Regions from separate parts of the Quadrisphaera setariae genome, predicted to be linked through region 2. Evidence: predicted binding sites of a transcription regulator. Region 2 holds the regulator's gene; the other holds the start of a gene.
The links. Region 2 encodes LexA, which represses DNA repair genes until DNA is damaged. Its sites were predicted from a motif close to TCGAACANNTGTTCGA; they were not measured.
Positions count from the first base shown of each region.

Region 1: FMM08_RS13000 (DUF6504 family protein) is a predicted target of LexA. The motif match lies at 7,222-7,237, and genes of this name have one in related genera.

Region 1 is NZ_VKAC01000007.1:140,749-155,402, reverse strand. Features, by position in the region: gene FMM08_RS13040 (CDP-alcohol phosphatidyltransferase family protein) at 1-533, shown strand, start outside; gene FMM08_RS13035 (class I SAM-dependent methyltransferase) at 789-1,601, shown strand; gene FMM08_RS13030 (dihydrofolate reductase family protein) at 1,711-2,331, shown strand; gene FMM08_RS13025 (hypothetical protein) at 2,345-2,548, opposite strand; gene FMM08_RS13020 (phytoene desaturase family protein) at 2,706-4,220, opposite strand; gene FMM08_RS13015 (glycosyltransferase family 2 protein) at 4,341-5,462, opposite strand; gene FMM08_RS13010 (carotenoid biosynthesis protein) at 5,459-6,322, opposite strand; gene FMM08_RS13005 (monooxygenase) at 6,319-6,954, opposite strand; gene FMM08_RS13000 (DUF6504 family protein) at 7,309-7,689, shown strand; gene FMM08_RS12995 (SAV_6107 family HEPN domain-containing protein) at 7,691-8,182, shown strand; gene FMM08_RS12990 (MFS transporter) at 8,369-9,862, shown strand; gene FMM08_RS12985 (hypothetical protein) at 9,859-10,161, shown strand; gene FMM08_RS12980 (MFS transporter) at 10,684-12,180, opposite strand; gene FMM08_RS12975 (DNA polymerase III subunit alpha) at 12,424-14,654, shown strand, end outside.
Region 2 is NZ_VKAC01000012.1:41,326-55,979, reverse strand. Features, by position in the region: gene dapF (diaminopimelate epimerase) at 1-610, shown strand, start outside; gene FMM08_RS23170 (hypothetical protein) at 839-1,006, shown strand; gene FMM08_RS18170 (class I SAM-dependent methyltransferase) at 1,018-1,674, opposite strand; gene hflX (GTPase HflX) at 1,773-3,293, shown strand; gene FMM08_RS18160 (putative endonuclease domain-containing protein) at 3,361-4,305, opposite strand; gene FMM08_RS18155 (ATP-dependent DNA helicase) at 4,517-6,622, shown strand; gene FMM08_RS18150 (OsmC family protein) at 6,632-7,054, shown strand; gene FMM08_RS18145 (NAD(P)/FAD-dependent oxidoreductase) at 7,068-8,249, shown strand; gene FMM08_RS18140 (Nramp family divalent metal transporter) at 8,291-9,757, shown strand; gene lexA (transcriptional repressor LexA) at 9,754-10,434, opposite strand; gene FMM08_RS18130 (purine-cytosine permease family protein) at 10,613-12,058, shown strand; gene FMM08_RS18125 (glycoside hydrolase family 2 protein) at 12,036-14,072, opposite strand; gene FMM08_RS18120 (extracellular solute-binding protein) at 14,193-14,654, shown strand, end outside.

The DNA of each region.
Region 1 (14,654 bases), on a different contig from region 2:
CGGCGGTCACGGCGCTGGGGCTCGCCCTGGCCCTCGCCGCGCTCGCACCGGCCGCGGCGCAGGCCGAGCTGGGGGGCCGGTGGGCGCTGGGGGTGCCGGTGCTGCTGGCGGTGGCCGCGCTCGCCGACGGGCTCGACGGCGCCGTGGCGGTGCTCGGGGGCACGGCCTCGCGCGCCGGGGCGGTGCTCGACGCCGCGTGCGACCGGCTCGCCGACGCCGCGGCCCTCGGCGCGCTGTGGCTCCTGGGCGCCCCGGCGCTGCCCGTGCTCGTGGCGCTGGGCGCGGGGCAGCTCCACGAGTACGTGCGCGCCCGCGCCCAGGGGGAGGGCGTGACCGGACCAGGAGCGGTGACCGTCTCCGAGCGGCCCACCCGCGTGCTGGTGGCGGCGATGTTCGCCCTGGGCTGCGGGGTCTACCCGGGGGCGGCGACCACGTGGGCGGCCGCAGGGGCGTGGGTGGGCGCTGCCGCCGCGCTCGTCGGGCTGGTGCAGCTGCTGGTGGCCGTGCGCAGGGAGCTGTCAGCGAGCCGCTGATGCGGCGGAGGCCGGGGCGCCGGCGGGGCCGCGGCGGAGGCTGCGCTGGGGAGGAGCAGGGGTCCGCGGGTCACCCGGCGCTCGATGATCGCAGTGGGGCACCGAGGGGTCCGGCGGCCGGCTTGAGCCCCATGGATGATCTTCCTCCGGCTGCGCCCGCTCCATTTGCCCGCAGGAAGGTGCCGGATCGAAGTGTCGTCTTGACCGGTGAGACAATGGTATCGACATCTGAGACGGTGTGGCAGGGTCTCCCCGGTGAGCGCGTACACGCACGGACACGCCGAGCCGGTCCTGGCCTCCCACCGCTGGCGCACCGCGGAGAACTCCTGCGGGTACCTGCTGCCCGCGCTGCGCCCGGGACAGGACCTGCTCGACCTCGGCTGCGGTCCCGGAACGATCACCGCGGACCTCGCGGCCCGCGTCGCCCCGGGTCGTGTGGTCGGGCTCGACGCCGCCGCCGGCGTCCTCGAGGAGGCCGCGGCCCTCGCCGAGCGCCGCGGGCTCGCTGTGGAGTGGGTGGTGGGTGACGCCTTGGCGCTGCCCTTCGAGGACGCGTCCTTCGACGTCGTCCACGCCCACCAGGTGCTGCAGCACCTGCCCGACGCCGTGGGCGCGCTGCGCGAGGCCGCCCGCGTGCTGCGGCCCGGGGGGCTGCTGGCCGTGCGGGACGTCGACTACGCCGCCACCACCTGGTACCCGGCCGACCCGGGCCTGGACGCCTGGCTGTCGCTGTACCAGCGGGTCGCTCGCGGCAACGGCGGCGAGCCCGACGCCGGACGCCGCCTCCTCGCGTGGGCGCGCGCCGCCGGCCTGGTGGAGCGGTCTCGCGCCGGGGTCACCGCGAGCGCCTCCGCGTGGTGCTACGCCTCCCCCGCGGAGCGCGCGTGGTGGGGGACGTCGTGGGCGGGCCGGGCGACCGCCTCGGCCTTCGCCGAGCAGGCCGTGGCCGCTGGCGAGGCGACCCCGGCGCAGCTGGAGGACGTCGCCGCCGCGTGGCGCCGCTGGGCCGCCGCGGACGACGGGTGGATCGCCCTGCTCCACGGCGAGCTGCTCGTGCGGATGCCCTGAGCCACCCGAGCCGCGTGCAGCGGGAGGCCCCGCTCCGCGCCGATGAGTGGGCGCCCGGGCGCCGGTCCACCCCTCGACAGGCAGCACCACCGACACCCGGGAGCCCGCCGTGGGGACCATCAGCATCGCGCTCTTCGCCACCCTCGACCTGGTGGGCCAGGCCCCCGGCGGCCCCGAGGAGGACCCCTCCGACGGGTTCTCCTTCGGCGGCTGGCAGGCCCCGATCATCGACGAGGTCACCGGTGCGCAGGTCCACGCCGCCTACGAGGGCGTCGACGCCCTCCTGCTGGGACGGCGGACCTACGACGTCTTCGCCGCGTACTGGCCCCACCGCGGCGACGGCCAGGACGGCGGCTTCGCGGAGCTGTTCAACCGCATCCCCAAGCACGTGGCGTCGCGCGGCACGCCCGAGCTGGCGTGGGCGGGCTCTCGGCTGCTCGGCCCGGACCTGCCGGCTGAGGTGCGCGCGCTCCGCGACCGCCACGAGCACGTCAAGGTGGTGGGGAGCCTCGACCTCGTGCAGACCCTGCTGCGCGAGCGCCTCTTCGACGTCGTCGACCTCTGGCTCCACCCGGTGGTGCTGGGCCAGGGCAAGAAGGTGTTCGCCTCCGGGGCCGTGCCCACCGGCCTGGCGCTGCTGCAGCCGCCCGCTGGGAGCCCGAACGGGGTGGTGCACCTGCGCTACGGGCGGCTCGAGGGCCTCCCGGAAACCGGAGACATGACCGCCTGAGCGGTCGGACGCCTCAGCGGGTCCAGGCGGACGCGCCCTCGGCGTGCTCGAACGCCTCCGACGGCGTCGCGTCGTGGTGGCCGCCCGCGCGCTGCAGGTCGCGGACGGGCACCGGCCGCCCGCCGCGCAGCGCGCGCTCCAGCCAGGACGCGGCCACCACCACGGTGGCGCCCAGGCCGACGATGCCAGCGACGTCGAGCAGAGCGGTGGTGTCCACGACGGCCTCTTCCGGTCGGTGGTGCAGGCGGCGGCCCGGGCGGGTCGCTGCGCCACCGTCATCGGCAGCCGGGTGCCGCTCCTGGAGACCGCGGCCGCGGCGAGCACCCGGACGGCCGTCGCCCGAGCCGTCCCCCCGATCCTGCGCCGGGTGCGTCTCAGGCCGTGCCGACCAGCCCCGCCGTGATCGACGCCGACGCCAGCACCAGCGGGATCCCCCCGCCGGGGTGGCTCGAGCCGCCCACCAGCAGCATCCCCGGCAGCGGCGAGCGGTTGGCGGGTCGCAGGAAGGCCGCCCGCGCCCCGTTGCTCGACGAGCCGTAGATCGACCCGCCCACGCTGCCGGTCGCCGCCTCCAGGTCCGCCGGGGTGCGCACCTGCTGCCACAGCACCCGCTCGCGCACGTCCAGCCCGCGGCGCGCCATGACGGCCAGCACGTGGTCGGCGTAGGCCTCTGCGAACCCCGTAACCCGCCAGTCGACGCCGGCGCGCGGGTCGTGCGGGGCGTGGCGCGGGGCGTTGACCAGCACGAACCACGCCTCGGAGTGCTCGTCAGGGCGCAGCGCCGGGTCGTCCGGGGCGCTCACGTAGACCGCCGGCTCCGGGACGGCGCTCGGCCGCCCGCGTCGTCGTCCTGAGCCGAAGACCGCGTCGAACTCGTCGTCGTAGCCCGCGCCGTCCAGGGGCGGGAACAGCACCGTGTGGTGGGCGAGGTCCGGCGTGCGCCCGCGCAGGGCCAGCAGCAGCACGAACCCGCTCAGCGACGGAGCGGTGGCCGCCAGCCCCGCACGGGCCCCGCGGGCGCTCCGGCGTGCCGCTGGCGGGAGCAGGGCCGGGTGGTCGGGCGGGGTGCGCACGCCGTAGAGGGCCGCCGCGTCGGCGTTGACGACGACGACGTCCGCCGACACCCGCCGCCCGTCGGCCAGGCGCACGCCCGCGGCCCGCCCGCCGTCGACGAGCACCTCCACCACGCGCGTCCCCGTGAGGAGGCGGGCGCCGCGCTCGCGGGCCCGGTCGGCGACGGCGTCCACCACCCGGCGCAGCCCGCCGGGGGTGTACCAGGAGCCACCGGTCAGCTCCAGGTGCAGCACCGAGGCCAGCGCCGCGGGTGCGCGGCGCGGGTCGGAGCCGGTGTAGGTGGCCATCCGGTCCACCAGGGCGACGTGCCGGGGGTCGTCGAGGTGGGCCTGCGCCAGGGCGCGCAGGGAGGTGCCGGGCGCGATGGTCGCGACGTCGCGCAGACCGCCGGGACGCGCCGCGAGCGCCGCGAGGGTGCGGGCGCCGTGCAGCGGCCGGCTGAGGAAGGGACCCTCGGTGGCGTCCCAGACGCGGCGAGCGCGGTCGAGGAGGCGGCGCCAACCTGGGCCGAGGTCGTCGTCGAGGTGGAGGCGGCTGCCGTCGGTGAAGCGGTGGTCGGTGGGCGCCACCGGCTGCAGCGCCAGGGTCTCCTCCAGCGGCGCGCCGGTGGCGGCGAAGAGGCGGCGCAGCTGGTCGGGCCAGGTCAGCAGGCTCGGGCCGGTGTCGAAGGCGAACCCCTCGTGCTCGGCCCAGCCGAGCTTGCCGCCGACGGTGTCCGCCTGCTCGCAGACGGTGACGTCGTGGCCGTGCGCGGCCAGGCGCGCCGCCGCAGCGAGCCCGCCCAGGCCCGCGCCCACCACGACCACCCGAGCCACGCCCGCCACGGTAAGCGCCGCTCCCTCCGTTGGCGCAGGGTGGCCCTGGTCCCGTGAGAGTGGACCAGGGCCACCCTGCGCCAACGGAGGAAGGGACCAGAACCACCCAGTGCGACAGCGTCAGGGCAGCGCGCGGCCCTTCCAGGCCAGGCCGCCGCGGCGGCGCAGCCGCCACGACCGCACCACCAGCGAGCACAGCACCGCCACCGAGGCCGGGTGCGCCAGCGCGTCGGGCCACACCCGCCCGCCCGTGCGCCGTGCCGCGACCACCCGCGAGGCGACGCCGGCGCCGTAGCCGAGCAGCCCGGCCCAGCGCCCGGCGCGGCCGCCGACCCCGGTCAGCGCCGCCACCGCCGGAAGCACGAACACCCCGCCCAGCACCGCCACCAGTCCCGCCGCGCCCACCGGCGAGCCCGTGGCCGACCACAGCGACTTGGCGTACCCGTCGCGCAGAGCCGGCCAGCCGTCGTACATGCGGCAGGTCGCCAGGTCCGTGCCGTCAGCGACCCCTCCGCGCCCGCCTGCGGCCTTGACCGCCCGGACCAGGGCGACGTCGTCCAAGACCTCGGACTCCACCGCCGCGAAGCCGCCCGCTCGCTCCAGCGCCGCGGTGTCCAGCGCCATGAGCTGCCCGTTCGCGGCGGACAGCGACGGCCGCGGCGAGCTCTCCGCCAGCCGCAGCGGCAGTGTGGCCAGCCAGCTCCACTGCAGCAGCGGCTGCACCAGCCGCTCGGCGGCGCTCACGGCCTCCTGCCGCGGGTAGGGGCTGACGAGGTCGAGCCGGTGGCGGCGCAGCAGGTCGACGCTGGCCGCCAGGGCGTGCGGCGCCAGGCGCACGTCGGCGTCCAGGCACACCAGCACCGAGCCCGAGGCGACCGCCGCCAGCTGGGCCAGCGCGTGCGGCTTGCCCAGCCAGCCCGGCGGCAGCGGCGCGCCGGTCAGCACCCGCACCCGGGGGTCGCCGCCGGCGGCGCGGGCCGCGGCGGCGGCCGTCCCGTCGGTGGACCCGTCGTCGAGCACGAGCACCTCGAGGTGGGGCACCCCCGTGCTCGCCAGCACCGCCGCCAGCGCCCGTCCCACCTGGTGGGCCTCGTCGCGCACGGGCAGCAGCACGCTGACCCGCTCACCGACCGCGGGCGGGGTGCTCACCGGGCGCCGCAGCAGCGCGGCGTTGACGGCGGTGTGCACGGCGACGACGACGGCCCCCGCGCTGGCCGCCTCGACGAGCCGGACGGCCCTCACGCCCCGGGGGTGCGTCGCCGCAGGTGCGCCAGCGCCGGCAGCGCCACCAGGCCCATGGCCGCGAACACCCACAGCGCCACCCACGGGCGTCCGAAGAAGGCGGCGTTGCCCAGCGCCGACCCCAGCCACGTCCACCCCAGCAGCAGCGCGGGCGCCCCGGCGCCGATCGCCGCGCTCGCGGGGACCCCGGGCCGCACCCGCCGCGGGACGCCGGCGTGCAGCACCGCGTGCACCACCAGCGAGACCAGCAGCCACCCGGCGTAGTTGGTCAGCGGGATGCCGGGGATCCCGGGCAGCGAGGGGTCTGGGTGCGCCCAGGACCAGTGCCCGGCAGCCACCATCTGCGGGTCGAGCGAGAGGTCCCACGCGGTGAGCACCCACGCGGACAGCGGGACCGCCACCCAGTGCGGCACCGGCCCGAAGCGCTTCCGGAGCAGGTCCACCACCGAGCGCCCGGCGAGCATCGTGGGCCAGGCCATCATCAGCCAGGCCGCGGGCACCACCGCGGGCACGCCGAGCACCTGCGGCCCGAGCGTGCCGGCGTAGGCGTACTCGCCGAACGGGAAGCCCGTGCTCACGCCCACCGCCTCCGCCAGCAGTCCCACGCCGCCCGCGCCGAGCGCGAGCACCACCGCGGCCCGCAGCCCGTGCGTGGCGGCGGCGCTCACGAGCGAGGCCGCCGCGAACACGAGGACGCTCACCACGGTGGCCGTGGTGAGCACGTCGCCCGACAGCAGCGGGTGGGCCACCTGGACGACGACGGCGACGGCCGCGAGCACCAGCGCCGCGCGCTGCGCGCCCGCGGCGGCCAGCGGGGTGCGCCGCAGCCCGGCAGCGGTGTCGGAGGGGGCGGCGCTCACAGGGCCACCCCCCGGTGCGTGCCCTCCAGCGACCTCACGGCGAAGCGGGCGAAGAGCTCCTCGGCGTACCAGCGCTCGCGGGCCGTGCGCTCCACCACGTCGCGGTGGGCGGCGCGGCCGTGGGCGAAGTCGCGCAGGGAGGACGCGTCGTCCCAGAGGCTGAACGTGCCCTGCAGCCCGACGGGCGCCTCGCCGATGCCCACGGCCAGGCGCAGTCCGGGCACGGCGTGCAGGTCCGTGGAGACCGGGGGGACGGCGCCCCAGAACGACCGGCCCTTCCCGAGGCGGATGCGGGCCCGGGTGATGCTCGCGACCCCCGGCCCCGAGGTGTCTGCCGACGCGTCTGCTCGGCGCGGCACCGGGTCTCCGAAGGGCTCGCGGCCCGACCAGCGGCCGCGGCTGGCCACGGGCACCATCTCCACCCGCAGGCGCTCGGCGGCCAGGCGGTCCCAGGCGCGCACGGCGGGGGAGCGCTCGAACGCGGTGGCGCCGGCGTCGTCGTCCCAGGTGGTGAGCACGGCCCAGTGGTGCGGGTCGGCGTCGCGCGGGGTGAAGGTGCGCCCGTCGCCGGTGCCGAGCAGCTTCCAGAAGGCGGCACCGCTGGCGCGCAGGTGGCGCCGGTCCAGCGCCATGCGGGCGACGGCGGCGGGCACGGCCGCGGAGGGGACCCGCCACAGGTGGAGCACCGCGCAGGCCGGGACGACGCGCTGGGGGTCCACGGCAGCACCGTAGCCGCGGGGGTGCGCCGGGGGCCCGCCGAGCCCCTCCGCACCGGTTGGCCACCCACTGCTCCCCGTGGCGTCACCGCAGGTGGGGGCGGGTTGTCAGACCCTGGTGGCAGCGTCTCCGGCATGGACAGCGGGTTGACGGGGAGCGAGATCAGCGCTTCACTGCTGCTGTCGAACGGATGTTCGATGTCGGCGGGCGCGGCCTCCGGGGAGGGGAAGCCCCGGGGCCGCGCCGCCAGTGCCTCAGGAGGAGGAGCTGTGAGCCGGTCGTTCGACGAGGTCGTGCACGTCAAGGTGGGCGAGGGCGGCTCGGGGGAGCCGTCGGCGTTCGTCTGGCGCGGTCGCCTCTTCGTGGTGCGCGAGGTCCTCGCCAGCTGGAGCGCGCGCCTGCCGTGGTGGCAGGGCGTCGCCGCCAGGGCCCTGCGCGGGGAGGCGGTCGAGGTGCGCGGCAGCAGCGCGCTCGCCCGTGACCTGGGCGCTCGGGCGGCGGGACCGGCCGCTGACGAGCAGGTGTGGCGCGTCGTCGCCAGCGCCGGCTTCGGCGTGGAGCCCGGCACCTTCGAGCTCGCCTGCGAGCCCGTTGCTGCCGGTGGCGGCGACGGTGGGCCGCGCTGGCGCCTCGTGAGGGTGGTGGACTGACGTGGCCGCCGTCCGACCCCGGCGCTCCGGCCTGGCGAGCCGCACCACCACGCGCACCGGAGGCTCGGCCGTCCCGGTGGCCCGGCCGCCCGCACCCGCTGGTGCCGTCCGCCTGCTGGAGCGCGCCGCCACCGAGCTGTCGCTGGCGGCCTCCTCGCTCGACCCGGCCGAGCGCTTCGTCACCGCCCACCTCGCCGCCCTGCGCGCCGGTGCCGCGGTGGTCGCGGCCCGGCAGCTGGTCGGCGGGCGCCGTCGCGCTCCCGTCAACGTGTGGGAGTCGCTGCTGGCCCTGGCCCCCGAGCTGGAGGACTGGGCGCGCTTCTTCGGCGCGGCCGCAGAGCGCCGGGCCGCGGTCGACAGCGGCCGCGGCCCCGCCGTGGAGGCCGCCGAGGCCGACGCGCACCTGGCCCGGGCCGAGGCCTTCACGGGGCAGGTCGCGGCCCTGCTCGACGTGAGGATCTGGCTCGGCGGGCTCCCGCTCGCCGCCTCCTGAGGCTCCCGGGCGGGGCACCCGCCCGGAAACCCGATGACTCCGGGGCCCGCGAGCGGTCATGGTGGTGTCGTCGTGTCCGAGCGAGCAGGAGAGACCGTGACCACCGCCGACCCGACCCCGCCGTCGAGCTCCGGGGCGTCCTCGGGCCCCGACGCGCGTCTCGACCTGCGCCACGGCACGCAGCGCGTGTTCGCCCACCTGCTGGTGAGCAACGCCGTCGTGTCGGTCATCAACTACACGGTCTGGTTCGCCATCACCTTCTGGGTGTTCCTGGAGACCCGGTCGGTGTTCGCCACCGGGATGATCGCCGGGATCTTCGTGGTGGCCACCGCGGCCACCGGGATCTGGTTCGGCAGCCTCGTCGACAACCACCGCAAGCAAGCGGTCATGCAGGGCTCGGCGGTCGCCTCGGCGGCGGTCTACGCCGCCTGCCTGGGCCTGTACCTGCTGACCCCGCCCGAGGCCTTCCGCGACGTCGCCTCCTGGCAGCTGTGGGTGTTCATCGTGGCGCTGATGCTCGGCGTGGTCGCCGGAGGCCCGCGGGCCATCGCGCTGCCCACGCTCGTGACGCTGCTCGTCCCGGAGGACCGGCGCGACCGCGCCAACGGCCTCGTGGGCACGGTCAGCGGGACCTCCATCCTCGTCACCTCCGTCATCAGCGGCGTGCTCGTCGCCTCCGGCGGGATGCTCCACGTGCTGCTGCTGGCCCTCGTCGTCCTCGTGGTCTCCGTGGTGCACCTCGCGCGGGTCCAGGTGCCGGAACCCGCGCCGGGAGCTGCGCTCGCGGCCGGCGGAGCCGGTGGAGGTGCTGCGGCCGGAGCGGGCGGTGTGGACCTGCGGGGCACCTGGCGGCTGGTGCGCGGCGTGCCCGGCCTCGTGCCGCTCATCGCCTTCAGCTGCTTCAACAACTTCATCGGCGGCGGCTTCATGGCCCTCATGGACGCCTACGGCCTGTCGCTGGTGTCGGTCCAGGTGTGGGGTCTGCTGTGGGGCGGCCTGAGCGCGTTGATGATCGTCGGCGGCCTGCTGGTGGCCCGCCTCGGCCTGGGAAGCCGGCCCGTGCGGCTGCTGCTCCTCGTCAACGTGGCCGCGTGGACCGCCACCATGCTGTTCCCGCTGACCTCCTCGGTGGTCAGCCTGACCGGCGCGATGGCGGTGTTCATGCTGCTCATGCCGTTCGCCGAGGCGGCGGAGCAGACCGTGCTCCAGCGCGTGGTGCCCTACGAGCGCCAGGGGCGCGTGTTCGGCTTCGCGCAGAGCGTCGAGCAGTCGGCGGCACCGCTGACCGCGTTCCTCATGGGTCCGCTGACCCAGTTCGTGGTGGTGCCGTTCATGAGCGGGGACGGTGCCGGCGCCCGGGCCATCGGCAGCTGGTTCGGCACCGGGCAGGCCCGGGCCATCGCGCTGGTCTTCGTCATCACCGGGTTCGTGGGCCTGGTGGTCACGCTCCTGGCCATGCTCAGCCCCCAGTACCGCAGGCTGTCCGCCTCCTACGCCGCCGCGCAGGCCGCGCCGACCTCCGATGTCGTCGGTGGGGCGCAGGCCGGCCCGGTCGAGGCGTCCGTCGGGCTGGCTGCTGGCCTGCCGGCGGACCTGGCGGTCGAGGTGCCGGCCGGGCCGCCTGCTGAGGTCTCCGCCCCCGAGGACTCCGTCGAGACCTCGGGGCGGGCTGGCCGGTGAGCGTGGCCGACGGCCCGGAGGTGGAGCTCAACGGGGTGGCCGTGAACGTGACCATCCCCGAGGACCTCCGCTGGACCGGCGAGCGGCGTGGTGAGGCCCACATCCTCACCAGCCTGACCGTGCGGCTCCTGCCCGACGGGCACCTCGCGGTGAAGGCGTACGGCCGCCCGGTGGCCGGTGGGCGTGGCGGGTACGTCTCGTTCCCCGTGCCGACCGACCGGCCTGAGCTGGCTGCGCTGGTGGACGCCGCAGCCGACCGCGCGGCCTCGCTGTGGGCGGCCCACCGCGGCCTCGCCTGACGGGGGTCACCAGGCCGATCTCGCAGGGCGGAGGTTCGGTGCTGGTGGCGATCAACAGGGTCAGCACTCGACGACCCGGCCGCTGGGCCTCGTCGGAGGTGACGTGCCGTGCGTGCTCGATGACGGGCTGCTGTGTCGAGCGCGCTGCGCCGCACCGGGGTGGCGCAGCGCAGCGCGCTGGTGGCGCGAGGTGTCGGAACTGACTCGTGGTTCCGGCACTTCGCGCCGTGGTTCCGGCACTTCGCGCCGTGGTCACGACACCTCGTGACGGGGGGCGAGCCAGCGCCTGACCGCGGCAGTCCGGGAGTGACCGCGGTCAGGTGCAGATGCGTCGGTCCTGGAGCCTTCGCCGCAGGTGACCTGGGTCAGTTCCGGAACTGACCCAGGTCACGTGCGGCAGCGGTACGGGGCTCGGGCAGCTGCTCGCCTGGCGGACCGGAGGCCGGCCCCGCCGGGTCAGGCCGGCCCCGACGGGTCAGGCCGGCCCCGACCGGTGCCGGCCTTCCGACCGGTCAGACAGCCTCAGCCGGTGGCGCGGGGGCGGGTGCTCACCGCGGACAGGGGCATCGTGACGTCCTCGAGCGACTTGCCCTCGGCGTCCACCGCGAGGAAGGCCGCCACGACACCACCGATGATCATCACGGCGGCGCCGATGAGGTAGCCGATGAACAGCCGGGTGACCGACGGGTCGTCGAGGCTGCCGATGAGCGCGCTGTAGAGCAGGGGAGCGCCGGCGCCGCACAGCTGGGCGATGGCGAAGAAGATGGCGATCGCCTGGGCGCGCACCTCCATGGGGAACAGCTCGCTGGCCGTGAGGTAGCCCGAGCTGGCGCCCGCCGAGGCGAAGAAGAAGATGACCGCCCAGGCGATGGTCTGGGTGACCGCGTTGAGCACGCCCGCGTTGAACAGCACCGCGGTGATGGCCAGGAGGCCCCCCGAGAGCAGGTAGGTCCCGGCGATCATCTTCTTGCGACCCCAGGTGTCGAAGAGGTGGCCGAGCGCGAGCGGGCCGATGAAGTTCCCCAGGGCGAAGCCGATGAGGTAGAGCGGCGTGTTGCTCGCGGCGACGCCGTAGTACGCCGTGAGCACGGTCGTGTACGTGAAGAAGATCGCGTTGTAGAGGAACGACTGCGTGATCATCAGCGTGGCGGCGAGCGTGGCGCGCTGCGGGTAGGTCTTGAACAGGACCCGCGCCAGGGTGATGTAGCCCTGCGCCGGGGCCGGACGGACCTCGATGGCCTTGGAGTCGTCCACGGGGGCCAGCTGCTGGCCGCTGTCCTCCACCTGCCGCTCGATGGCGGCGATGTTCTCCTCCGCCTCCTTCTCGCGGCCGTGCATGAGCAGCCAGCGGGGGCTCTCGGGGAGGTGGCGGCGGAGGAAGATGATGATGATGCCGAGCACGGGGCCGATGAGGAACGCCACGCGCCAGCCCCAGCTCACCGGCATGGTGTCGAGCAGGAGGTAGGTGCCCAGCGTGGCGATGATCGACCCGGCCCAGTAGGTGCCGTTGACGCCGATGTCCACCCGGCCGCGGTAGGGCGCGGGCATCATCTCGTCGATCGCCGAGTTGATCGCGGCGTACTCCCCGCCGATGCCGGCGCCGGCGATGAACCGCGTCAGGTACAGGAAGACCAGTCCGGAGGTCTCCCCGTTCCACGTCAGCGCCGTGAGGGCGTTGCCGCCCAGGTACACGGCCAGCGTCAGCATGAAGAGCTTCTGGCGCCCGAGGGCGTCGGAGATGCGGCCGAAGACCAGGGCTCCCACCACCTCGCCCACGAGGTAGACGGTGGCGATGAGGCCGGTCTCGGTGACCGACATCCCCAGCGCGGCCTTGTCCTGGAGGATCGGGTTGAGCGACCCGGCGATGGTGATCTCGAGCCCGTCGAGGATCCAGGCGGTCCCCAGCGCCATGATCATCCGGGTGTGGAACGGGGCCCACCGCAGGCGGTCGATGCGTGCGGGGATCAGGCTCCTGATCGAGCCCGCGGTGCCCGCTGCGGCGGGACTGGCGGTGGCCATGGTTCTCCTCCTCCGTGCCGCGTCCTCGACGGCGGCGCGACGCTACGCCTGGTTGTCCCTGGCAACCACTCGAAGCCGTCGCTGCACGTCACCCGGGTGGAGCACGTCCTGCGGCGGTCTGCCTGTGGCCGCCCCCGGGCGCCGTGTACTGTCCGTGGAGTCGAACACGAGTTCGATCAGGCCGACCTTCCCCGGCCTGCTGCCCTGCGGAGCACACCGCGGGCCGGCCCGGGGAGGAGCGAGGTGCCGCCGTCACAGCCGCCCGCACGACCGTTCACGCACCTGCACGTCGCCTCTGGCTGGAGCCTGCAGCACGGCACCGACACCCCGGCCGTGCTCGTCGAGCGCGCCGCTGCCGACGGCCAGCGCGCCCTCGCCCTCACCGACCGCGACGGCCTGCGCGGGGCTGTCAAGCACGTGGTCGCGTGCGCCCAGGAGGGTGTCGTCCCGGTCCTGGGGATGGACCTCGCCGTCGAGCCCGGCGACCTGGGTGTGCGCAACTCCCATGATCACGGTGGGGGGCGGGGCAGGACGCCGGTGCGCGGCGGAGCCGCCGTGGACGCGCGGCTGCCCCGCGTCGTCGTCCTCGCCCACGGCAGCAGCACCTCCCTCACCGCGGCAGCGGGCTGGACCCCCGATCCGGGCGACCCGCCGCTCCCGGCCGGAGCGGGCTGGGCCCGCCTGTGCCGGCTCTCCACCGCCGCTCACGCCCGTGGGGAGGCGCCCGGCTCGCTGAGCGCGGTCGGCGGACGGCGCGGCGCCCCGGTGACCACCCTCGAGGAGATCGCCGAGCACGCCGTCGACCCCGCCTCCGGCGCTCCCGCGCTCACCGTGCTGCTCGGGCCCGACAGCGAGGTCGGCCGCGCGCTGCTGGCCCGCCGCCCCGACCGCGCCCGGGCGCTGCTCGCCCGCTGGTACTCCGCGCTGCCGCTGGGGTGCCTGGCCGTGGAGGTGGTCTGCCACCTCGGCGCAGAGGGCACCGCCGCCAGCCTCGGGCACGCCGCGCGCACCCTGGCCCTGGCCCGGGAGGCCGGGGTGCCCGCCGTCCTCACCAACGCCGTGCGCCACGCCGCCCCCGAGGGCGCCGCCACCGCCGACGTGCTCGACGCCGCCCGCCGCCTCGTGCCGCTGTCCAGCCGCCACCTCGACCGGGCCACCGGGCACGGCTGGCTCAAGCCGGCCCAGGCCATGCGCGACCTCGCCGAGCGGGTCGCCACCGCCGCCGGCGCACCCCGCGCCCGCGAGGCCGGCGGCGCCGCGCAGCTGCTGGCCGACACCGAGCGCCTCGCCGCCCGCTGCCACCTCGACCCCCGCGCCGACCTGGGCATCGGTGAGGTCCACCTGCCCGAGCCGCACCTGGTGGCCGGACCCGCCGTGCGCACCGTCGAGGACGCCGCCGCCGTGCTGCGCGTCCGCTGCGAGGCCGCCGTCCACACCCGCTACCCGGGCGCCTCCCTGGCGCAGCTGCAGCGCGTGCGCCAGCGCATGGACGAGGAGCTGGGCGTCATCGGCGCCCTCGGCTTCCCCACGTACTTCCTCACCGTGGCCGAGGTCTGCGACCTCACGCGCCGGCTCGGGGTGCGCGTGGCCGCCCGCGGGTCCGGCGCCGGCAGCCTCGTCAACCACCTGCTCGGCATCTCCGGGGTCGACCCCATCGCCCACGGCCTGCTCATGGAGCGCTTCCTCACCACCGCCCGCGCGGAGCTGCCCGACATCGACGTCGACGTCGAGTCCGCCCGCCGCACCGAGGTCTACGACGCGGTGCTGGCCCGCTTCGGGGCCGACCGGGTGGCCGCCGTCGCCATGACCGACACCTACCGGGTCCGGCACGCCGTCCGCGACGTCGGCGCGGCCCTCGGCATGCCCCCGGGGGAGGTCGACGCCATCGCCAAGGCCTTCCCGCACCTGCGCGCCCGCGACGTGCGCCACGCCCTGCGCGACCTGCCGGAGCTGCGCGCCTCCGGCCTGGCCGACCCCCGCCTCGACCTGCTCTACGACCTCGTGGAGAGCCTCGACGGGCTGCCCCGCCACACCGCGCTGCACCCGTGCGGGGTGCTCCTCTCGGACGCCTCGCTGCTGGACCGGACGCCGGTGCAGCCGTCCGCCACGAGCTTCCCCATGAGCTCCTTCGACAAGGACGACGTCGAGGTGATGGGCCTGCTCAAGCTCGACGTGCTCGGCATCCGCATGCAGTCGGCGTTCGCGCACGCCACGGCCGAGGTGGAGCGCACCACGGGCGAGCGCATCGACCTCGACGCCCTGCCCCTGGACGACGAGGACGCCTTCCGCCTCGTCCGCTCCACCCGCACCCTGGGCTGCTTCCAGATCGAGTCGCCCGGGCAGCGCGAGCTGGTGGGCAAGTTCGCCCCGCAGGACTTCGCCGACCTCGTCATCGACATCTCCCTGTTCCGCCCCGGACCGGTGAAGTCCGACATGGTCACCCCCTTCCTCATGGCCCGGCAGGGCTGGCGGGC
Region 2 (14,654 bases):
CCTGGGCACGCGTGCGGGCGTGCGGCACGTGCGGCGCGTGCGCGGTCCCGAGGGGGAGGACTGGCTCGCCGTCGACATGGGCCCCTGGCACCTCATCGACCCGGTGGGGGCCTCCGAGCGCGGCGCCGACGCCGAGGTGGGGGTGCACGGGCTCGACGGCGTCCGCAGGCCCGGTCTGTCCGTCGACGTCGGCAACCCGCACACCGTGGTCGCGCTCGCCTCCGCCGCGGAGCTGGAGGCCGCCGACCTGGGCCGCGCGCCCGAGGTCGACCCGCTGCCGCCGCACGGCACCAACGTCGAGCTGGTCATCGTGGAGGACGCCTTCGGGCGCTCGTCGGCCTCCGAGGCGCCGCTCGGCGTCATCAGGATGCGCGTGCACGAGCGCGGCTCCGGCGAGACCCGCTCGTGCGGCACCGGCGCGTGCGCCGCGGCGCTCGCGGTGCGCAGCTGGGCCGGTGGCGCCGAGGCGGGGGCCCCGGAGCGCTGGCTCGTGCACGTGCCCGGCGGCACCGTGGCCGTGCGCGCCCTGGAGGGGCAGCGCGTGGAGCTGGCGGGGCCGGCGGTGCTGCTGGCCCGCGGTGAGGTCGACCCGGCCCAGCTCGGCGGCTGACCCGCAGGCGGCGCGCCGGAGGGGCGCGACACGCCGGGACGTGACCGCTTCGTGATGTGACGCGTGTGCACTGGAGTGACGCAAGTGCACCTGTGTCCGCTGTCGGGGTGAACGCGTGCGATGTGAGGGTCACCACTTGCGCCAAAGTGGTTGCCGGTCACCCTGCGTACCGCAACGCTTGACCCAGGGCAACGGGGGGAGATGGTCGCGGTGGAGAGCACGGCCACGATGAGCACACTGCTCGACGCGCGCACGCGGGCTGCGGTGGCAGCGCTGGCAGCCGTCAACGACCCCCGCCTCGAGGGCGACGAGCGCCTGCGCCGCCGCGAACGGCTGCTGCACCAGCTGGCCATGGAGCGCCAGCGCAGGCAGCGCCGCCTCAGCCGGACCGCCTGACCGGCGACGCGTCAGCGGCTGACCTCCAGCACGCGGTACCCCTTGCGGGAGCCCGAGCGCTGCGCGGTCCAGCCGCCCTCGCCGGCGAGGTCGCGCTGGGCTCCCTGCTCGCCGACCCAGCGCAGCAGCGAGTCGGCACCCAGGTCCTTGGCCACCACCAGGTGCGCCGACGCGCCAGGCGCGAGCCGGGGCAGCCACTGCAGGAGCAGGGCGTGCAGCGCCGGCTTGCCGATGCGGATCGGCGGGTTGGACCAGATCGCCGCGAAGCGGACGTCGTCGTCGACGTCCTCGGGGGCGGCGGTGCGCACGCCAGCCAGGCCCAGGGACGCGGCGTTGGCGGCGGTGAGGTCGCGGGCGCGCTCGTTGACGTCCACCGCCCACACCCGCCGGATGGTCGGGTCCGGCGACCGCATCGCCATGGTGAGGGCCACCGGGCCCCAGCCGCACCCCAGGTCGAGCAGGTCGCCCTCGCCGGGCGGGTCTCCGACGTGGTCGAGCAGCACCGCGGTGCCCAGGTCGAGGCGGTGGCCGCTGAACACCGACGGCGCCGTCACCAGCTCCAGCTCGCGGCCGTCCAGCCGCACGCGCAGCGGCTGGCGCTCGTCGGCGCTGGCGGGGGAGGCGCTGAAGTAGTGCTCAGCGGGCTGGGGGTCGGGCTCGTCGCGCACTGCGGGAGGCTAACGGGCGGAAACACCGTCGACGCCGTCGGTGTTGTGAGGAACAGTGGGCGGGTCGCAGGCAGCGACCCGCACGACGCAGGAGGCGCATGACCACCACGGCCCAGTCCACCCAGGGCACCACCCGACCCGCTGACGACGCCGTCAGCCGCATCCTCGCCCGCCACGGCGGGGCCGCCGCGAAGGCGGGGGCGGACGGCGACGGCCAGGCGGGCTACGACGGCGACCAGTTCGACCTCGAGGAGCGCAACGCGCTCCGGCGCGTCGGCGGCCTCGCCGGCGAGCTGTCGACCGAGCTCACCGACGTCACCGAGGTCGAGTACCGACAGCTCCGCCTGGAGCGCGTGGTGCTCGCCGGCGTGTGGTCGAGCGCGAGCGCGTCCGCCGAGGACGCCGAGAACTCCCTGCGGGAGCTCGCCGCCCTCGCCGAGACGGCCGGCTCGACCGTGCTCGACGGCGTGCTGCAGCGCCGCGACACCCCCGACCCCGGCACCTGGCTCGGCTCCGGCAAGGCGGACGAGCTCAAGGGCGTCGTCTCCGCCGCCGGCGCCGACACGGTCATCGCCGACGGCGAGCTCTCGCCGTCCCAGCGCCGCGCGCTGGAGGACATCGTCAAGGTCAAGGTCATCGACAGGACCGCCCTGATCCTCGACATCTTCGCCCAGCACGCGAAGTCGAAGGAGGGCAAGGCCCAGGTCGAGCTGGCGCAGCTGGAGTACCTGCTGCCGCGCCTGCGCGGCTGGGGCGAGTCGATGTCCCGCCAGGCCGGTGGCCGCGTCGCCGGTGGTGAGGGCATCGGCTCCCGCGGACCCGGTGAGACCAAGATCGAGCTCGACCGGCGCCGCATCCGCACGCGGATGGCCAAGCTGCGCCGGGAGATCAAGGAGATGCGCCCGGCGCGGGAGACCCGCCGCCAGTCGCGCCGCCGCGGGGCGGTGCCCAGCGTCGTCATCGCCGGGTACACGAACGCCGGGAAGTCCTCGCTGCTCAACCGGCTGACGGGGGCGGGCGTGCTCGTCGAGGACGCGCTCTTCGCCACGCTGGACCCGACGGTGCGCCGCTCGCAGACGCCCGACGGCCGCACGATGACCCTGTCCGACACAGTCGGGTTCGTGAGGTCGCTGCCCACCCAGCTCGTGGAGGCGTTCCGCTCCACGCTGGAGGAGGTCGGCGAGGCCGACGTCCTGCTGCACGTGGTCGACGCCTCCCACCCCGACCCGGAGGGCCAGATCTCGGCGGTGCGCGACGTGCTCGCCGAGGTCGGCACACACGGCGGGGACGGCCCCGTGGAGGTCGTCGTCCTCAACAAGTGCGACCAGGCCGACCCGGAGGTCGTCTCGCGGCTGCTGCGCCGCGAGCGGGGCTCGGTGGTCGTCTCGGCGCGCACGGGCGAGGGCCTGGACGCGCTGCGCGACCGGATCGCCGAGGTGCTCCCGCACCCGGAGGTGCTGGTCGACGTGGTGGTCCCGTACTCGCGGGGCGACCTCGTCTCGCGCGTGCACTCCACCGGCGAGGTGCTGTCCACCGAGCACACCGAGGACGGCACCCGCGTGGTCGCGCGCGTGGCCCCCGACCTCGCCGCGGAGCTCGGGGTCCCCGCCCCCGCCTGAGCCGTTGCGGTGCGGTCCAGGGCCACGACCGACCTCGATCTGACCCTGGACTGCACTGCCGCGACCATCATGGGCTCGTCAGGGCACGACGCACCCTCGCCGCGGTCTCCTCGCGCTCTCGTGGTCGGTGCCGGTCAAGGCTCCCACCCACCAGGACGACGACTTTCCAACCGCCCTCCCGCAGCCGAGCGCGCTTCTCCTCGTCGTGACGCCACTGGTCCTTGCCCTTGACGCGGTGGACGTCGCCGTCGTACTCGACGACGACGCGCTGGTCGAACCAGACCATGTCCACCTGCCACATGCGTCCGGTGCCGTCCGGGATCCAGCGACCGCACTCCGGCTCCGGCAGGCCGGAGCTCACGAACAGGAGCCGGGCCTCGGTCTCCATGGCCGAGTCGACCTGGTGACGCACATCGGCGAAGACGAGTCGCAGGACCTCGACGCCGGGACGCCCGCTCCGTTCGTCCACAGCCTCCCGCATCTCCTCCTGTGACGCGTGGTGCCTGCGGACGGCGTCACCCAGCGCGACGGCATCCACGTGGGGGAGCCCTGGTGCCAGGTCGCACCAAGCGCTCACCGGGTCCTGCAGGCGCAGCCGCGTTCCGCCGGTCAGGTAGCGGCTGACCTCGCCGCCGGTGAGGAGGACGAGGCGGTCGGTGCTGCGCCAGCGCCCCACCTGGATACCGCTCACCCGTGGACGGGCAGGGCTCGGGGGGACGCGTGCCTGGACGAGTCGCCCCACGGGCTCGGGGCGTCCCCAGGGCGTCGGCAGGTCCAGCAGCCGCACCACGGTCCACTCGGAGAACACCGCCACCGCCGGCAGCGCCAGCCGTGCAGCGGCTACGTCGAGCGAGAAGCCCGGCGGCAGGTCGGACGGCACGCGGACGCCGCGGTGCGGACTGCTGAAGCGCGGAGCACGCAGCACATCGCGGGTCAGGCCGAGGGCCTGGGCCTCGGAGAGGGTGAACGGTCGGCGCAGCAGTTCGGCGGGGACCTCGGCGCGTGGCGGCACCCCGGCACCGTGGCGGATCGGGCCCCCTCCCTGCTGCGGCTGTCCACAGGAGCCCCGGTGGTGCAGAACAGGGGTTGCAGCGGTGCAGAACAGGGTCAGGGGAGAGCAGATCCTGACCCTGTTCTGCACCGCGGCCACACCGCACCGCTAGGACGGCGGGGGCTGTGGACGAACGGGGCCGGGTGCCCGGCGCGCTGCGTAGGGTGGCTCGGTGCCGAAGCCCAGCCGCGGAGCCGACCCCTCGGACCTGCTCGACGCCGCCGTCGCGGCGCTGGGAGGGGCCCCGCGCGAGGGGCAGCAGAAGATGGTCGCCGCCGTCTCCCAGGCGGTCCGCTCGGGCCGCCACCTGCTGGTCCAGGCGGGGACGGGCACCGGCAAGTCGCTGGGGTACCTCGTGCCGCTGGCCGCGCACGCCGCCGAGACGGGCACCCCGGGCGTGGTGTCCACGGCCACGCTGGCGCTGCAGGCGCAGGTGGTCGACAGGGACCTGCCCCGGCTGAGCCAGGCCCTGCGCCCGATGCTCGGGCGCGAGCTCACCTGGCAGACCGTGAAGGGCCGCGCCCACTACGTGTGCCGGCAGAAGCTGGTCGGCGGCTTCCCCGAGGACGAGCCCGAGGCGCTGCCCGGCATGGAGCTGGTCGGCGGTGCCGAGCGCGCCACCGACCGCCGCGCTGCCGCGCCCACCGCCACGAGCCAGCTCGGCCGCGAGGTCGCCCGCCTGCACCGCTGGGCGCAGGACACCGAGACCGGAGACCGCGACGAGCTCGTCCCCGGCGTCTCCGAGCGCGCCTGGCGGCAGGTCTCCGTCAGCTCCCGGGAGTGCCTCGGCGCCACGCGCTGCCCCCTGGCGGAGGAGTGCCACGTCGAGCTGGCCCGGGCGCGGGCCAAGGAGGTCGACGTCGTCGTCACCAACCACGCGCTGCTCGCCATCGACGCCGTCGAGGACGTGCAGCTGCTGCCCGAGCACGACGTCGTCGTCATCGACGAGGCCCACGAGCTGGTCGACCGGGTCACCTCCGTGGCCACGGGCTCGCTGTCCGCGGCGGCGGTGGCTCAGGCGGCGACCACCGCCCGCCGCCAGGGCGGCCTCGACCCGACCTCCGCCGAGCGCCTGCGCGTCGCGTCGGACGACCTCGGCGCCGTGCTCGAGGAGGCCCCCGTGGGCCGCTACCCGAAGGGGCTGCCCGAGGGCGTGCGCCTGGCCGTGGCGGGCGTGCGCGACGCCGCCCGCGAGGCCCTGTCGGGCCTCAAGGGCGAGGGCGGCCAGACCGGGAAGGACGACGACGGCGACGCGGCGGCCGGCAAGCAGGTCGCCCGCGCCGCGCTGAGCGAGGTCTTCGACGTGGCGGAGCGGCTCGTCGAGGTCTCCCCGGGCGCCGACGGACCCGGCGAGGACGTCGCGTGGCTCGAGGCACCCGGCGCGTGGCGCCGCGACGAGGAACCGCGCCCCCGCGTGCTCCACGTGGCGCCGCTGAGCGTGGCGATGACGCTGCGCGAGCACCTCTTCGGCGGCTCCACGGTGGTGCTGACCTCGGCCACGCTCACGCCGGGCGGGTCCTTCGACGCCGCCGCCGGCGCGCTTGGCCTGCAGGGCCCCGGCGCCCCGCAGTGGACCGCGCTCGACGTCGGCAGCCCCTTCGACCACGCCAGGCAGGGCATCCTCTACGTCGCCAAGCACCTGCCCCAGCCGGGTCGCGAGGGTCCGGCGCCGGAGGTGCTGGAGGAGGTCGAGCAGCTGGTGGTGGCCGCCGGCGGCCGCGCGCTGGGGCTGTTCTCCTCCCGCCGCGCCGCCGAGGCCGCCGCCGAGGCCCTGGGGGACCGGCTCGCCCAGCACGGCATCTCCGTGCTGTGCCAGGGCGACGACACCGTTCCCAACCTCGTGCGGGAGTTCGCCGATGACCCCCGCACCTGCCTGTTCGGCACGCTGACCCTGTGGCAGGGCGTGGACGTGCCGGGCCCGTCCTGCCAGCTGGTGGTCCTGGACCGGATCCCCTTCCCCCGCCCGGACGACCCGCTGGCCTCGGCCCGCGCGGAGGCCGCCGACCGCGCCGGCGGCAACGGCTTCATGGCCGTCTCCGCCACCCACGCGGCGCTGCTGCTGGCCCAGGGCGCCGGGCGCCTGCTGCGCAGCACCTCCGACCGCGGCGTGGTGGCCCTGCTCGACCCGCGGCTGGCCACCAAGCGGTACGGCTCGTTCCTGCGGGCGAGCCTGCCGCCGCTGTGGCCGACCACCGACAAGGAGGTCGTGCTGGGGGCGCTGCGTCGACTGGACGTCGCAGCCAGTGATCAAGAGGCGGCGGCCGCGAGGCCTGCCTAGCGTCTGGGGATGAGCGAGACCGCGCACTCCGCCCACGACTCCCAGACCGTCCAGGACGCCACGGCCACCGCCGTGGCCGGCAGCGTGAAGACCTCCGACGGCGTCCTGGAGGCGCAGACCCAGCTGGCCGGTGAGGCCGCTGGAGACCGCACCACCCCCGAGCACCTCATGGCCGCCGCCACCGCCGCGTGCCTGCAGCAGTCGATCGGCATCGCCGCGTCCACGCAGGACGTCGACGCGAGCGGCGCCCAGGTCACCGCCCACGTGGTCCTCACCACGGCGGAGGAGGCCGGCTACACCTCCCACATCACCCTGGAGGTCAGCGGCCTCGCCGACGACGTCGCCGAGCGCGTGCTGGAGCAGGCCCAGCAGATCTGCCCGTTCACCAAGGCCCTGGCCGGGTCCGACCTCACCGTGAAGCTCGCCGCCTGACAGGATCCGGCGTGTGAGCCAGCACGGTCGTGAGCAGCACTGGGACCTCGTCGTCGTCGGCGCCGGACCGGCGGGCTCGGCGGCGGCGCTGGGGGCGCTGCACCAGCGTCCGGGGTCGAAGGTGCTGCTCCTGGACCGCGCCGACTTCCCGCGCGACAAGGTCTGCGGGGACGGCGTGGCCCCCCACGCCCTCGACGTCCTGGAGACCGTCGGCGTCACCGGCCTGCTCGACGACTGGCCGGTGGCGCCGCGGCTGCGGATCTCCGTGGTGGGGGCGCCGGGGGTCCCGGTGGTCGAGGAGGCGATGAGCCGTCCCGCCCAGGTGGTGCCCCGCGCCGTCCTCGACGAGCGCCTGGTGAGGGCGGCCGTCGAGCGCGGCGCGGTGCTGCGCCGGGCCCGCGTGCGCGACGTGCTGCAGGACGGAGCCGGGGTCGGCGTCGTCCTGTCCGACGGCGAGGTGGTCCGCGGCCGCATCGCGGTGGGCGCTGACGGAGCCCACTCCGAGGTGCGGCGGGCCCTGGGCCCGGCGGTCGTGCCGCCGCAGCGGCGGGGGACGACGGCGATCGCCGTCCGCGCGTACGCGCCCGTGCTGCCCCAGCACGAGGGCGTCCAGGTGCTGGCGTTCTCCGAGGACACCGACCGCCCCAGCTACGCGTGGTCCTTCCCGGTGGGGGACGGGCGCGCGAATGTGGGGTTCGGTCAGCTGGTCGACTCGCGCTCGAGTGCGGGGACCGCGCCGACGCGGGCGCGCCTGCTGGAGCGCCTGGAGGAGCTGCTCCCCGGGACGACGGCCGGCGCCGAGCAGGTGGCCGGGCACCCGCTGCCGCTCTCGACGGGCCGCAGCGGCGTCTGGTCGGTGGGGCGCGTGCTGCTCGCCGGTGACGCCGCCAGCCTCGTCAACCCCGTGACGGGGGAGGGCATCTACTACGCGGTGCTCTCGGGCGTCCTCGCCGGGCGCGCGGCGCTCGGAGGTGGCCGGTACGACCGCATGCTCGGCGAGGCGCTGGTCGGGCACCTGCGCCACACGGATCTCGCCGCGCGGCTCGTGCGCAGCGACCGGCTGCTGCACGCGGCGCTGCGCGCGTCGGCCCGCGACACCGGCGTCTTCGACGACGTCGCCGACATCGGCCTGGCCCGCGGCCGGCTCACCTCCCGGGTCGTGCGCGGCATGGGTCGAGCCCTGCTCGCGGGCTGATCGGCTCGCGCGGAGGCGCGACCTGCGCCACGGTGGCGGGCATGTCCACCCGCGACGACGCGGCCGGTCACCGACCGCCCAGTGCGACCTCAGTCCTCGACCCGTTCCGCGGCTCGAAGCTCGCCGTCCCGGAGGTCCGCGAGCTCCCGAAACCGCCGTCGCGGTGGCTGCCGCTCATCGGGCCGGGGATCATCGCCGCGGGCGTCGGCCTGTCCAGCGGCGAGTTCGTGCTGTTCCCGTTCATCGCCTCCCAGGTGGGGCTGGTCTTCGTGTGGGCGGCGCTGGTCGGCGTGGTCACGCAGTACTTCGTGACCATGGAGATCGAGCGGTACGCCCTGGCCACCGGCGAGACGGCGGTGACCGGGTTCAGCAGGTTCTGGCCGCACTGGGGCCTGGTGTTCGCGATCCTCACCTACGGCGCCAACCTCTGGCCCGGGTGGGCCACGAGCTCGGCGACGCTCATCAGCTTCCTCACCGGGGGGACGCCGCGGTTCATCGCCATCGGGCTGCTGGTGGCGATCGGACTGATCCTCACCCTGGCTCCCGTGGTGTACGTGGCGCTGGAGAAGATCCAGATGGTCAAGGTGGCGGCGGTGATGCTCCTGCTCGTGGTGGGGGCCTTCGCCGCCATCACCGCGACCGCCTGGCGCGACGTGCCGACCATCGTCACCGAGGCGCGCTTCCCGGCTGCGGAGCTGGGCTTCGCCACCCTCTTCGGCGCGATGATCTTCGCTGGTGCCGGTGGCGGGCAGAACCTCGTGCAGTCCAACTGGATCCGCGACAAGGGCTTCGGCATGGGCCACTACGTGCCGCGGTTGCAGAGCCCGGTGACGGGTGAGCCGGAGGCGGTGCCGAGCACCGGCTACGTCTTCCGCACCGAGGGGCCCGAGGGCGAGGAGAACCTGCGGCGCTGGCGCGGCTGGTGGCGCTTCGCCAACGTCGAGCAGCTGAGCACGTTCGTCGCCATCACCGTGGTGTCGATCTTCTTCACCTCGCTGCTCGCCTACTCCACCGTCTTCGGCCTGGAGGACCTGCCGAACGACATCCAGTTCGTGCGGGTCGAGGGCGAGCAGCTGGCCGAGGCCGTCGGCACCTGGTTCGGTGTCTTCTTCTGGATCATCGGCGCGTTCTCGCTGTTCGGCGCTGCCCTGGGCATCACCGACTACACGAGCCGCATGGCAGCGGACGTGCTGAAGACCAGCTACCTCAAGAGCGCCGACGAGAGCCGCATCTACTTCTGGCTCACCTGGGGCCTGGTGGCCATCGGCGCCGTGGTGCTGCTGATCGGCTTCGACCAGCCGATCGCGCTCGTCGTCGTCTCCGCCACCGTCGGCGGCCTCATGATGACGATCTACTCGGCGCTGCTCATCGCCACCAACCGCAAGCTGCTCCCGGCGCCGCTGCGCGTCAGGGGCGTGCGGCTGGCGCTGCTGGTGCTCGCGATCCTCATCTACGGCACGGCGACGGTGCTGACCCTCGGCCAGCAGCTCCCCAAGCTGTTCGGCTAGAGCGAGCGCAGCACCGTGACGACGCGGCCGAGGATGGTGGCCTCGGTGCCGTCGATGGGGGAGTAGGCGGCGTTGCGGGGCAGCAGCTGAACGCCGCCGCCGCGGCGCTGCAGCACCTTGACCGTCGCCTCGCCGTCGATCATGGCGGCGACCACCTCGCCGTTCTCGGCGACGGGCTGGCGGCGGACCACCACGTAGTCGCCGTCGCAGATGGCGGCGTCGACCATGGAGTCGCCCACGACGCGCAGGGTGAACAGCTCGCCCTCGCCCACCAGCTGGCGCGGCAGGGCGAAGACGTCCTCCACCTCCTGCTCGGCGAGCAGCGGTGCGCCGGCGGCGATGCGCCCGACCAGCGGCACGAAGGCGGTCTCCTCGCTCTCCGGGACCGCGGGGACGGCTGCCGCGGCGCCGCGGCCCGCGGTGCGGCCGGGGTCGACCACCTCGATGGCGCGCGGGCGGTTCGGGTCGCGGCGCAGGTAGCCCTTGCGCTCGAGCGTCACCAGCTGGTGCGCGACGCTGCTGGGGCTGTGCAGCCCGACGACCTTGCCGATCTCCCGCATGCTCGGCGGGTAGCCGCGGCTGGTGACCGACTCGCGGATCGTGTCGAGCACGGCTCGCTGCCGGCTGGTGAGGTCGTCAGCTCGACCGGAGGTGCCCTTCGGGGCCGTCGTCGCCACGCACGCAGGGTAGTGGATCGAGCACGCGATCTCAAACACGCGTTCGACGCGGCGGACGACGAGGAGGCGGGCCCTGCTGCTCCCGCGCTGCTCCCCGTACTGTTCCGTCGTGCTGCCCCCCGGGTCGTCCGCCTCGTCGACCACCTCGCCGACCACCGCGACCCCCGGGCCGCCGTCGCTGTCGCGCGTCGAGGTCAACGGCCTCAACGTCATCGACGAGTCCGAGCGGCGCGGCAGGCCCTCGAGCCTCTTCTGGCCCTGGTTCGCCGCCAACGTCTCCGTCTTCGGCATCGCCAACGGGGCCTTCGTGCTCGGCTTCGGCGTCAGCTGGTGGCAGGCGCTGCTCGCCGGGGTGGTGGGGATCGTCGCGTCGTTCCTCCTGTGCGGGCTCGTGGCCCTGGGCGGCACCCGCGCCTCGGCCCCGACGATGGTCGTCTCGCGCGCCGCCTACGGCGTGCGCGGCAACAGGCTCCCCTCGGCCATCAGCTGGCTGCTCACCGTCGGCTGGGAGACGGTCCTCGTCTCGCTCGCGGCGCTGGCCACCGCCACCGTGTTCACGACGCTGGGCTGGGGCGGCGGGACGGTCACCAAGGCGGTCGCGCTCGTCGTCGTCGTCCTGCTGGTCGTGGGCGCCGGTGTCCTCGGCTTCGAGGCGATCATGAAGTTGCAGGCCGTCATCACGTGGGTGACCGGCGTGCTGACCGTTGTCTTCCTCGCGCTGACGGCCGGGCGCCTCGACTGGGGCGCCGTCACCGCGGCCCCGAACGGCACCTGGCAGGCGCTGCTCGGCGCCACCGTGTTCAGCATGACCCTGTTCGGGCTGGGGTGGGTCAACGCCGCGGGCGACTACTCCCGCTACCTGCCCCGGCACTCCTCGCGCCCCGGGGTGGTGTGGTGGACGACGTTCGGCGGCGCGACTGCACCCCTGGTGCTGCTGGGCTTCGGGGTGCTGCTGGCGGCCTCCTCGCCGGAGTTCTACGACGGCGCCAGCACCGACCCGATCGGTGCCCTGGCCACGGGCCTGCCCACCTGGTTCCTCGTGCCGTTCGCGGTGGTCGCGGTGCTCTCGCTGGTGGGCGGCGCCGTGCTGGACATCTACTCCTCCGGACTGGCCCTGCTCTCCCTCGGCCTGCCCGCCCCGCGCTGGGTGGCGGCGTTGGTCGACGGGGCGCTGATGGTGGCCGGCGCGGTCTACGTCGTGTTCGTCTCCGAGGACTTCCTCACCCCCTTCCAGGGCTTCCTCATCACCCTCGGCGTGCCGATCGCCGCGTGGGCGGGTGCTGCCATCGCCGACCTCGTCCGCCGCTCCGGCGCCTACGACGACGTCGCGCTGTTCGACCCCGCGGGCCAGTACGGGTCCGTGCGCTGGGGCCCGGTGGTGCTGCTGCTGGCCGCGACCGCCGTCGGGTGGGGGCTGGTCGTCAACACCAGCGCCACCTGGCTCGGGTGGCAGGGCTACCTGCTGGGCCCGCTCGGCCTGGGCGGGAAGAGCGGCGACTGGACCTTCGCCAACCTCGGCGTGCTCGCCGCGCTGGCGATCGGCTTCGTGGGGCAGCTGCTGCTCACGCCGTCCGCCAAGAGGACCCTGCGGACCGGAGCGCTCACCCGGCGGACGGGTCGCTGACCTCGCCGGTGACGAGCGCGCGCAGCCGATCCAGCGGCAGCTTGGGGGTGCGGTCCTCGGTGACCAGGCCGTTCGCCTCCTGCAGGGTGTCGGCCAGCTGCGTGTAGCACCACCCGACCAGGCCGCCCGCCTCCACGCACGCGTTCGCGGCGCCGAGCAGGTCGCCCAGGCGCCGGGCGTAGTCGTCGGCGTCGGAGGCGGTGGAGTACCCCCACGTCGCGCCCTCGGGCGCTGAGGAGTCCCCGTCAGCGTCGTCGGCGGCAGGGGTGAAGCGCACCCCGCCGAACTCGCTGAGCACCAGCGGGCGCTCGACGTCGGCCAGGTCGGAGCTCCGAGCGCCCCCGGCCACCCGCAGGCGCCGCCCGTTGGCGGTCACGCGGGCCGAGGACGACGACGGCGAGGGCACGCCCACCAGCGCCGCGGCCGCCTCCGGCGAGCCGTACCGGGCCGCGAGCACCTCGCCCGAGTCGGTGTAGTCGTGGACGGTCCACAGGTCGGAGTCGGTGTGCTCCCACCCGTCGTTGCTGATGACGGGTCGGGTCGGGTCGAGCGCACGCGTGAGAGCGGCGAGCGCCGTCGCGTACGAGCGCTGACCGGCGCTGGAGGCGACGTCCTGCACGCCCCAGGACTCGTTGAGCGGCACCCACGCGACGACGCTCGGGTGGCTCGCGTCGCGGCGGACCGCCTCCAGCCACTCCGCCGTGAGCAGCGACACCGCCCGCGCCGTGTACGCGTAGGCGTTGGCGGTCTCGGCCCACACCGTGATGCCGAGCCGGTCGCACCAGTGCAGGAAGCGCGGGTCCTCCACCTTCTGGTGGATCCGCACCGAGTCGAAGCCCAGGTCGGCCAGCAGCTGCGCCTCGCTGCGCAGGCGCTCGGCGCTGGCGGCGAGGTGGGTGTCGGGCCACCAGCCCTGGTCGAGCACCGAGCGCAGCGTGTGGGGCGTGCCGTTGAGCAGCAGCTGCCCGGCGCCCACCTCCACCGAGCGCATCCCGAGGTAGCTGGCCACCGCGTCGAGCTCGGCACCAGGACCGGCCGGCGAGGCAGGGCCACCAGCGAGCAGCCGCACCTGCGCGTCGACGAGGTGCGGGTGCTCCGGGCTCCACAGCAGCGCCTCGCGCTCCTGCCCGTGCCGCAGCAGCGGCACCGCGAGGGCCACCTCCACACGAGGGCCCCCGCGCTCGGCGTGGCCGGGCACGGCGACGACGGCCTCGGCGAGCACGCGCTCGTCATCGTCGTGAGCTCCGAGGGAGAGGCGGACGGCGAGGCTGGCCGGCTCCAGCGGGGTGCTCGACAGCTCCGCGACGAGGTGCACGGTGGCGCCGACGAGGTCGGTGGTCCAGGTGAGGTGCTCGATGCTCACGGCCGGCACCACCTCGGCCCACACCGTCTGCCAGATGCCGGAGGTGCGGCGGTACCAGATGGCGTGCGGGGCGTCGTGCCAGTCCTGCTTCCCGCGGGGCAGCTCGGGGTCGCGGGCGTCGTCGACGGCGCGGACGACGACCACGTGCTCGCGGTCGAGGTCCAGGCCAGACCCGGCGCCGGTGGGGGTCAGGAGCTCGGTGACGTCGGCGGAGAACGGCGTCTGCCCGCCGGTGTGCTCGGCCACGAGGTGCCCGTCGAACCAGACCCGAGCGCTGTGGTCGACGGCGCCGAAGCGCAGCACCAGCCGCGCCCCCGACCCGTCGGCCGCCAGCGCGTCGGCGCCGGCGACGTCGCGCAGCCGCAGGCCGCGGCGGTACCAGAGCTCGGCGAACGGGCCCTGCTCGCCGACGCCGGAGGCGGTGCTCTCCGGCGGGTAGGGGACGACGACGTCGCGGTCGAAGCCCGTCCTGTCGGCCAGGTCCTCGCTGCTGGCGCCCCGCCACAGGCCCTTCGGCGCGGGGGTTCCCGCGGGCACGAGGCCCAGCTGCCACGTGCCGCCCAGGTCGGTCCAGTGCTGCCGCAGGAGCTGCGGGCGGGGGTGCTCCCCGGGCTGCGTGCTGGCGCGGGGGAGCGGTGCCGTCTCTGCCACGGGCCGGAGTGTGCCACGCCGCCGCGGCGGCGCCACCCCTGCGTTTCCATCGTTGCAAATCATGGGCGGACCCTGCAGACTCCGGGCCAGCGCACGACGAGGAGGTCGATGATGTCTGCGATGTCGCGGAGGCTGCCTGAGCAGCACCCCAGCCGGCGGAAGGTGCTGGCCGGGGGACTCGCGGGGCTGGGAGCCATGGGGCTGGCCGGTGGCCTGTCCGGCTGCGGCTCACCGCTGGCCGCGGGGGTGGCGGGCACCCCGCTCAACCCCGACTCGGTCACGTTCTGGAACCTGTTCGGCGGCGGCGACGGCGCCCGCCTGCAGACGATGCTCGAGGAGTACCGCAAGCAGCAGGGCTCCCCGGACTCCCTCACCGCCGCCACCTTCGCGTGGGGCAACCCGTACTACACCAAGGTCGTGCTGGCCACGCTGGGCAACAAGCCGCCGGACGTCGCCGTGGCCCACGCCACCCGTGCCACGATCCTCGCCCAGGCCGGGCTGCTCGAGCCCATCACCGAGGACCTGCTCGGCCTCGCCGGGCTGTCGAGCTCCTCCTTCACGAAGTCCGTGTGGGAGGCCGGC